DNA from 3 places in the Metabacillus sediminilitoris genome. Region 1 is predicted to be linked to each of the others. Evidence: a T-box and tRNA genes for the amino acid it is inferred to sense, from the RefSeq annotation. Region 1 holds a T-box; the other regions hold tRNA genes.
What was found. A T-box is a leader RNA that pairs with one kind of tRNA and senses whether it is charged. The one in region 1 lies ahead of alaS (alanine--tRNA ligase), so its partner is inferred to be a tRNA-Ala.
Positions count from the first base shown of each region.

Region 1 (3,281 bases):
AAAGCTCCATCATACTGGACTGCCGAGATCACTATCGATCCTTATTATATATTTATTGTTCTTTGGGATTATTGGATATGGTTTTTATCGAGGTGTCCCTGTTTTAGTCAACCAACTTAGAGACCTGTCGGAAAATTTCCCTCAGTTTTCATCAACATATAATCATTGGATTGATTCCATCCATGATCAAACAAATCAATGGCCAGAAGGGATCCATGAACGAATTGAAGGTATGTTTCAACAAACAGAAGAATGGTTGGCAATAACAATTGAAAAATTAATTAACAGCTTAAAAGGTATTTTTGATTATATGTTGTTAATTGCGATCATTCCTTTTTTAGTTTTTTATATGTTAAAGGACTATGATCAATTAAAAAAGGCTGCATGGTATTTGACTCCTCGGAAATGGAGGAATGATGCCGTTCAGTTTATTAAAGAGCTTGACCATTCTTTAGGAAATTACATTAGAGGCCAGTTATTTGTATGTATCATTATAGGAAGCTTAGCTTCTTTATCTCTTTGGATATTTAAAGTTAAATATCCTTTAATATTAGGCTTATTAATCGGAGCTACAAATATTATTCCGTACTTTGGACCTCTCATTGGGGCTGTTCCAGCATTAATTATTGCAGCAACAATGTCAACTAAAACAGTTATGATCGTTATCGTTCTTATTCTCTCTCTGCAATTTATCGAAGGAAATATATTAGGGCCATTAGTTGTTGGAAAAAGTCTTCACATGCATCCAATCGTCATCATGCTTGCTCTGCTGGCCGGAGGAGAAATCGGAGGTGTGATAGGCTTGATGATTGCCGTCCCGATTGTTGTTATTTTACGTGTCATGATTATTCATTTTGTACAATTAAAAAGGCGCCATTGACAATTATACACGGCTTGTCTATAATCACGATAGAATATTGCTAAATCAATGATGGAACAAAGTATGTTGTGACCGCTTTTATAGAGAGGAATTTCCTTGGCTGTAAGAAATTCTAGAGTAGGACAACAGAAAGCTATTCCTAAGTGCAGGCAAAAACTGCCGTTTAATCCACGTTACGGTCTAATAAAGGTGATGGACATTTACCATTAAGCGCAAACATTCCGCATTTCATTGTCCATAATCAGGGTGGTACCGCGAGCTAACTCTCGTCCCTGTGGAAAGAGGAATTCTTTACACAGGGACGAGAGTTTTTGTTTTGTTCAATTTACTGGCAAGTACTTTTAAGACGATTGAGGATAGTAAAAGTTAACTAATTCTCAATATCCCGTATGGGGGTAACATCCAGACTGAGTGGTTGACTTTATAAAAATGCTTACAAAATAAGGAGGATACATATGAGAAATTTACAATCAGCCCAAGTACGTCAAATGTATTTGGACTTCTTTAAAGAGAAAGGCCATGCAGTTGAACCAAGTGCATCACTTGTACCACATGAAGATCCTACATTGCTATGGATTAATAGTGGTGTAGCCACTTTAAAAAAATATTTTGATGGACGGGTTATACCTGATAATCCAAGAATTTGTAACGCACAAAAATCTATTCGAACAAATGATATTGAAAATGTAGGTAAAACGGCAAGACATCATACATTTTTTGAAATGCTTGGAAACTTTTCAATTGGAGACTATTTCAAAGTAGAAGCAATTGAGTGGGCATGGGAATTTTTAACGAGTGAAAAGTGGATTGGCTTTGAACCAGAAAAATTATCAGTCACGATTCATCCAGAAGACAATGAAGCTTTCGATATTTGGAAAGATAAAATTGGCATTCCAGAGGAGCGTATAATCCGTTTAGAAGGAAACTTCTGGGATATCGGTGAAGGTCCTAGTGGACCAAACACAGAGATTTTTTATGATCGTGGTGATGAATACGGCAATGATCAAGAGGATCCTGAGTTATATCCCGGCGGTGAAAATGACCGCTATTTAGAAGTGTGGAATCTTGTATTTTCACAATTCAATCATAACCCAGACGGTACCTATACACCGCTTCCTAAGAAAAATATCGATACAGGAATGGGTCTTGAGCGTATGGTCTCTGTTATTCAAGACGTACCTACGAATTTTGATACAGATCTTTTCATTCCAATCATACGTGCAACAGAGCAAATTGCAAATGTTGGTTATCGACAAGATAAAGACAAAGATATTGCGTTTAAAGTAATTGCCGATCATGTCCGTACTGTAAGCTTTGCAATCAGCGATGGAGCACTTCCTTCAAATGAAGGTCGCGGGTATGTTTTAAGAAGACTTTTAAGAAGAGCAGTACGTTATGCAAAACAAATTAATATCAATCGTCCTTTTATGTATGAATTAGTACCAGTAGTAGCGGAGATAATGGTTGATTTTTATCCTGAAATCAAATCAAAAACTGAGTTTATTCAAAAGGTAATCAAAAATGAAGAAGAACGCTTCCATGAAACATTGAACGATGGATTAGCGATCCTTAGTGAAGTTATCAATGTACAAAAAGAAAAAGGACAAAATGTTATTCCAGGTGAAGATGTATTCCGATTATACGACACATATGGTTTCCCAATTGAACTAACGGAAGAGTATGCTGAAGAGGAAGGCATGACAGTTGATCATGAAGGCTTTGAACAAGAAATGGAAAGACAACGTGACCGCGCTCGTGCGGCGATTCAAAAAGTTGATTCCATGCAGGTTCAAGGTGGTGTGTTAGGTGAAATTAAGGATAAAAGCGATTTTGTTGGTTATAATCAGTTAACAGTGAACAATGCTGAAGTTGTTGTTTTAATAAAGGATGGAGAAATGATTAAGGAAGCAAGCGCTGGTGATGAAGTACAGCTAATTCTTGATAAAACACCATTCTATGCTGAGAGCGGTGGACAAATTGCAGATGAAGGTGTGCTAACAAGCGAAAAAGCGCAAGTACGAGTAAAAGATGTCCAAAAGGCTCCTAATGGACAAAACCTTCACAATGTCATAGTAGAAAGCGGAATACTTCAAGCAGGTGATCGCTTTACTGCTATCGTTTCAGAAGAAAATCGCAATGGTATCGTAAAAAATCATACCGCAACACATTTATTGCATCAGGCATTAAAAGATGTGCTCGGTACCCATGTAAATCAAGCAGGATCTTTAGTAACAGCTGACCGTCTTCGTTTTGACTTCTCTCATTTTGGACAAGTTAGTCATGAAGAATTAACACAAATTGAACATATTGTAAATGAACAAATTTGGAAGAATATTGATGTTGCTATTGGGCTGAAATCGCTTAAAGAAGCGAAGGATATGGGAGCAATGGCTCTCTTTGG
Region 1 is NZ_CP046266.1:4,174,565-4,177,845, reverse strand. Features, by position in the region: gene GMB29_RS20140 (AI-2E family transporter) at 1-880, shown strand, start outside; T-box leader at 920-1,157, shown strand; gene alaS (alanine--tRNA ligase) at 1,336-3,281, shown strand, end outside.

Region 2 (3,281 bases), 1.5 Mb from region 1:
AGGGTCATTGGAAACTGGGGAACTTGAGTGCAGAAGAGGAAAGTGGAATTCCAAGTGTAGCGGTGAAATGCGTAGAGATTTGGAGGAACACCAGTGGCGAAGGCGACTTTCTGGTCTGTAACTGACACTGAGGCGCGAAAGCGTGGGGAGCGAACAGGATTAGATACCCTGGTAGTCCACGCCGTAAACGATGAGTGCTAAGTGTTAGAGGGTTTCCGCCCTTTAGTGCTGCAGCAAACGCATTAAGCACTCCGCCTGGGGAGTACGGTCGCAAGACTGAAACTCAAAGGAATTGACGGGGGCCCGCACAAGCGGTGGAGCATGTGGTTTAATTCGAAGCAACGCGAAGAACCTTACCAGGTCTTGACATCCCACTGACCGGTATAGAGATATACCTTTCCCTTCGGGGACAGTGGTGACAGGTGGTGCATGGTTGTCGTCAGCTCGTGTCGTGAGATGTTGGGTTAAGTCCCGCAACGAGCGCAACCCTTGATCTTAGTTGCCAGCATTCAGTTGGGCACTCTAAGGTGACTGCCGGTGACAAACCGGAGGAAGGTGGGGATGACGTCAAATCATCATGCCCCTTATGACCTGGGCTACACACGTGCTACAATGGATGGTACAAAGGGCTGCAAGACTGCGAAGTCAAGCCAATCCCATAAAACCATTCTCAGTTCGGATTGCAGGCTGCAACTCGCCTGCATGAAGCCGGAATCGCTAGTAATCGCGGATCAGCATGCCGCGGTGAATACGTTCCCGGGCCTTGTACACACCGCCCGTCACACCACGAGAGTTTGTAACACCCGAAGTCGGTGGGGTAACCGTAAGGAGCCAGCCGCCTAAGGTGGGACAGATGATTGGGGTGAAGTCGTAACAAGGTAGCCGTATCGGAAGGTGCGGCTGGATCACCTCCTTTCTAAGGAAAATGAGGCACACTTGGTTTTTGTTTAGTTTTGAGAGAACTTTGTTCTCCAATGATATATTCATAGAGATGGGCCTATAGCTCAGCTGGTTAGAGCGCACGCCTGATAAGCGTGAGGTCGATGGTTCGAGTCCATTTAGGCCCACCATCTCAAAGAAAACGGGGCCTTAGCTCAGCTGGGAGAGCGCCTGCTTTGCACGCAGGAGGTCAGCGGTTCGATCCCGCTAGGCTCCACCAATGTTCCTTGAAAACTAGATAACGATAACAATTCAAGTAATTCACTGAGTTTAAACGCTTAGTTTAGTGATTCTCTTAATAATGATTAAAATGACATTTTTAATGTCAAAGGTTAAGTTGTTAAGGGCGCACGGTGGATGCCTTGGCACTAGGAGCCGATGAAGGACGGTACTAACACCGATATGCTTCGGGGAGCTGTAAGTAAGCTTTGATCCGGAGATTTCCGAATGGGGGAACCCACTGCTCGTAATGGAGTAGTATTTTCACCTGAATACATAGGGTGATAAAGGCAGACCCGGGGAACTGAAACATCTAAGTACCCGGAGGAAGAGAAAGCAAACGCGATTTCCCAAGTAGCGGCGAGCGAAACGGAATTAGCCCAAACCAAGAGGCTTGCCTCTTGGGGTTGTAGGACACTCTATACGGAGTTACAAAGGAACGGAGTAAATGAAGAGGTCTGGAAAGGCCCGTCAAAGAAGGTAACAACCCTGTAGTTGAAACTTCGTTCCCTCCAGAGTGGATCCTGAGTACGGCGGGACACGTGAAATCCCGTCGGAAGCAGGGAGGACCATCTCCCAAGGCTAAATACTCCCTAGTGACCGATAGTGAACCAGTACCGTGAGGGAAAGGTGAAAAGCACCCCGGAAGGGGAGTGAAAGAGATCCTGAAACCGTGTGCCTACAAGTAGTCAAAGCCCGTTAATGGGTAATGGCGTGCCTTTTGTAGAATGAACCGGCGAGTTACGATCCCGTGCAAGGTTAAGTTGATGAGACGGAGCCGCAGCGAAAGCGAGTCTGAATAGGGCGAAAGAGTACGTGGTCGTAGACCCGAAACCAGGTGATCTACCCATGTCCAGGGTGAAGTTCAGGTAACACTGAATGGAGGCCCGAACCCACGCACGTTGAAAAGTGCGGGGATGAGGTGTGGGTAGCGGAGAAATTCCAATCGAACTTGGAGATAGCTGGTTCTCTCCGAAATAGCTTTAGGGCTAGCCTTGAAATTGAGAGTCTTGGAGGTAGAGCACTGATTGGACTAGGGGCCCCCATCGGGTTACCGAATTCAGTCAAACTCCGAATGCCAAAGACTTATGTTCAGGAGTCAGACTGCGAGTGATAAGATCCGTAGTCAAGAGGGAAACAGCCCAGACCACCAGCTAAGGTCCCAAAGTATACGTTAAGTGGAAAAGGATGTGGAGTTGCTTAGACAACCAGGATGTTGGCTTAGAAGCAGCCACCATTTAAAGAGTGCGTAATAGCTCACTGGTCGAGTGACTCTGCGCCGAAAATGTACCGGGGCTAAACGTATCACCGAAGCTGTGGATTGTTCTTACGAACAATGGTAGGAGAGCGTTCTAAGGGCTGTGAAGCTAGACCGGAAGGACTAGTGGAGCGCTTAGAAGTGAGAATGCCGGTATGAGTAGCGAAAGAGGGGTGAGAATCCCCTCCACCGAATGCCTAAGGTTTCCTGAGGAAGGCTCGTCCGCTCAGGGTTAGTCGGGACCTAAGCCGAGGCCGAAAGGCGTAGGCGATGGACAACAGGTTGAAATTCCTGTACCACCTCCTCACCATTTGAGCAATGGGGGGACGCAGAAGGATAGGGTAAGCGCGCTGTTGGATTAGCGCGTCCAAGCAGTTAGGCTGACAACGAGGCAAATCCCGTTGTCGTAAAGGCTGAGCTGTGATGGCGAGGGAAATATAGTACCGAAGTTCCTGATTCCACACTGCCAAGAAAAGCCTCTAGCGAGGTGAGAGGTGCCCGTACCGCAAACCGACACAGGTAGGCGAGGAGAGAATCCTAAGGTGAGCGAGAGAACTCTCGTTAAGGAACTCGGCAAAATGACCCCGTAACTTCGGGAGAAGGGGTGCTTTTTCAGGGCTTGCCCTGCGAAAAGCCGCAGTGAATAGGCCCAGGCGACTGTTTAGCAAAAACACAGGTCTCTGCGAAGCCGCAAGGCGAAGTATAGGGGCTGACGCCTGCCCGGTGCTGGAAGGTTAAGGGGAGAGGTTAGCGCAAGCGAAGCTTTGAACCGAAGCCCCAGTAAACGGCGGCCGTAACTATAACGGTCCTAAGGTAGCGAAATTCCTTGTCGGGTAAGTTCCGACCCGCACGAAAGGCGTAACGA
Region 2 is NZ_CP046266.1:35,193-38,473, forward strand. Features, by position in the region: rRNA gene GMB29_RS00165 (16S ribosomal RNA) at 1-916, shown strand, start outside; tRNA gene GMB29_RS00170 (tRNA-Ile) at 994-1,070, shown strand; tRNA gene GMB29_RS00175 (tRNA-Ala) at 1,084-1,159, shown strand; rRNA gene GMB29_RS00180 (23S ribosomal RNA) at 1,270-3,281, shown strand, end outside.
Region 2: it has a tRNA-Ala gene. The T-box ahead of alaS (alanine--tRNA ligase) is inferred to sense a tRNA for this amino acid. The anticodon was not compared.

Region 3 (3,281 bases), 1.4 Mb from region 1:
CGTAGCCGACCTGAGAGGGTGATCGGCCACACTGGGACTGAGACACGGCCCAGACTCCTACGGGAGGCAGCAGTAGGGAATCTTCCGCAATGGACGAAAGTCTGACGGAGCAACGCCGCGTGAACGATGAAGGCCTTCGGGTCGTAAAGTTCTGTTGTTAGGGAAGAACATGTACCAGAGTAACTGCTGGTACCTTGACGGTACCTAACCAGAAAGCCACGGCTAACTACGTGCCAGCAGCCGCGGTAATACGTAGGTGGCAAGCGTTGTCCGGAATTATTGGGCGTAAAGCGCGCGCAGGTGGTTTCTTAAGTCTGATGTGAAAGCCCACGGCTCAACCGTGGAGGGTCATTGGAAACTGGGGAACTTGAGTGCAGAAGAGGAAAGTGGAATTCCAAGTGTAGCGGTGAAATGCGTAGAGATTTGGAGGAACACCAGTGGCGAAGGCGACTTTCTGGTCTGTAACTGACACTGAGGCGCGAAAGCGTGGGGAGCGAACAGGATTAGATACCCTGGTAGTCCACGCCGTAAACGATGAGTGCTAAGTGTTAGAGGGTTTCCGCCCTTTAGTGCTGCAGCAAACGCATTAAGCACTCCGCCTGGGGAGTACGGTCGCAAGACTGAAACTCAAAGGAATTGACGGGGGCCCGCACAAGCGGTGGAGCATGTGGTTTAATTCGAAGCAACGCGAAGAACCTTACCAGGTCTTGACATCCCACTGACCGGTATAGAGATATACCTTTCCCTTCGGGGACAGTGGTGACAGGTGGTGCATGGTTGTCGTCAGCTCGTGTCGTGAGATGTTGGGTTAAGTCCCGCAACGAGCGCAACCCTTGATCTTAGTTGCCAGCATTCAGTTGGGCACTCTAAGGTGACTGCCGGTGACAAACCGGAGGAAGGTGGGGATGACGTCAAATCATCATGCCCCTTATGACCTGGGCTACACACGTGCTACAATGGATGGTACAAAGGGCTGCAAGACTGCGAAGTCAAGCCAATCCCATAAAACCATTCTCAGTTCGGATTGCAGGCTGCAACTCGCCTGCATGAAGCCGGAATCGCTAGTAATCGCGGATCAGCATGCCGCGGTGAATACGTTCCCGGGCCTTGTACACACCGCCCGTCACACCACGAGAGTTTGTAACACCCGAAGTCGGTGGGGTAACCGTAAGGAGCCAGCCGCCTAAGGTGGGACAGATGATTGGGGTGAAGTCGTAACAAGGTAGCCGTATCGGAAGGTGCGGCTGGATCACCTCCTTTCTAAGGAAAATGAGGCACACTTGGTTTTTGTTTAGTTTTGAGAGAACTTTGTTCTCCAATGATATATTCATAGAGATGGGCCTATAGCTCAGCTGGTTAGAGCGCACGCCTGATAAGCGTGAGGTCGATGGTTCGAGTCCATTTAGGCCCACCATCTCAAAGAAAACGGGGCCTTAGCTCAGCTGGGAGAGCGCCTGCTTTGCACGCAGGAGGTCAGCGGTTCGATCCCGCTAGGCTCCACCAATGTTCCTTGAAAACTAGATAACGATAACAATTCAAGTAATTCACTGAGTTTAAACGCTTAGTTTAGTGATTCTCTTAATAATGATTAAAATGACATTTTTAATGTCAAAGGTTAAGTTGTTAAGGGCGCACGGTGGATGCCTTGGCACTAGGAGCCGATGAAGGACGGTACTAACACCGATATGCTTCGGGGAGCTGTAAGTAAGCTTTGATCCGGAGATTTCCGAATGGGGGAACCCACTGCTCGTAATGGAGTAGTATTTTCACCTGAATACATAGGGTGATAAAGGCAGACCCGGGGAACTGAAACATCTAAGTACCCGGAGGAAGAGAAAGCAAACGCGATTTCCCAAGTAGCGGCGAGCGAAACGGAATTAGCCCAAACCAAGAGGCTTGCCTCTTGGGGTTGTAGGACACTCTATACGGAGTTACAAAGGAACGGAGTAAATGAAGAGGTCTGGAAAGGCCCGTCAAAGAAGGTAACAACCCTGTAGTTGAAACTTCGTTCCCTCCAGAGTGGATCCTGAGTACGGCGGGACACGTGAAATCCCGTCGGAAGCAGGGAGGACCATCTCCCAAGGCTAAATACTCCCTAGTGACCGATAGTGAACCAGTACCGTGAGGGAAAGGTGAAAAGCACCCCGGAAGGGGAGTGAAAGAGATCCTGAAACCGTGTGCCTACAAGTAGTCAAAGCCCGTTAATGGGTAATGGCGTGCCTTTTGTAGAATGAACCGGCGAGTTACGATCCCGTGCAAGGTTAAGTTGATGAGACGGAGCCGCAGCGAAAGCGAGTCTGAATAGGGCGAAAGAGTACGTGGTCGTAGACCCGAAACCAGGTGATCTACCCATGTCCAGGGTGAAGTTCAGGTAACACTGAATGGAGGCCCGAACCCACGCACGTTGAAAAGTGCGGGGATGAGGTGTGGGTAGCGGAGAAATTCCAATCGAACTTGGAGATAGCTGGTTCTCTCCGAAATAGCTTTAGGGCTAGCCTTGAAATTGAGAGTCTTGGAGGTAGAGCACTGATTGGACTAGGGGCCCCCATCGGGTTACCGAATTCAGTCAAACTCCGAATGCCAAAGACTTATGTTCAGGAGTCAGACTGCGAGTGATAAGATCCGTAGTCAAGAGGGAAACAGCCCAGACCACCAGCTAAGGTCCCAAAGTATACGTTAAGTGGAAAAGGATGTGGAGTTGCTTAGACAACCAGGATGTTGGCTTAGAAGCAGCCACCATTTAAAGAGTGCGTAATAGCTCACTGGTCGAGTGACTCTGCGCCGAAAATGTACCGGGGCTAAACGTATCACCGAAGCTGTGGATTGTTCTTACGAACAATGGTAGGAGAGCGTTCTAAGGGCTGTGAAGCTAGACCGGAAGGACTAGTGGAGCGCTTAGAAGTGAGAATGCCGGTATGAGTAGCGAAAGAGGGGTGAGAATCCCCTCCACCGAATGCCTAAGGTTTCCTGAGGAAGGCTCGTCCGCTCAGGGTTAGTCGGGACCTAAGCCGAGGCCGAAAGGCGTAGGCGATGGACAACAGGTTGAAATTCCTGTACCACCTCCTCACCATTTGAGCAATGGGGGGACGCAGAAGGATAGGGTAAGCGCGCTGTTGGATTAGCGCGTCCAAGCAGTTAGGCTGATAACGAGGCAAATCCCGTTGTCGTAAAGGCTGAGCTGTGATGGCGAGGGAAATATAGTACCGAAGTTCCTGATTCCACACTGCCAAGAAAAGCCTCTAGCGAGGTGAGAGGTGCCCGTACCGCAAACCGACACAGGT
Region 3 is NZ_CP046266.1:11,309-14,589, forward strand. Features, by position in the region: rRNA gene GMB29_RS00045 (16S ribosomal RNA) at 1-1,260, shown strand, start outside; tRNA gene GMB29_RS00050 (tRNA-Ile) at 1,338-1,414, shown strand; tRNA gene GMB29_RS00055 (tRNA-Ala) at 1,428-1,503, shown strand; rRNA gene GMB29_RS00060 (23S ribosomal RNA) at 1,614-3,281, shown strand, end outside.
Region 3: it has a tRNA-Ala gene. The T-box ahead of alaS (alanine--tRNA ligase) is inferred to sense a tRNA for this amino acid. The anticodon was not compared.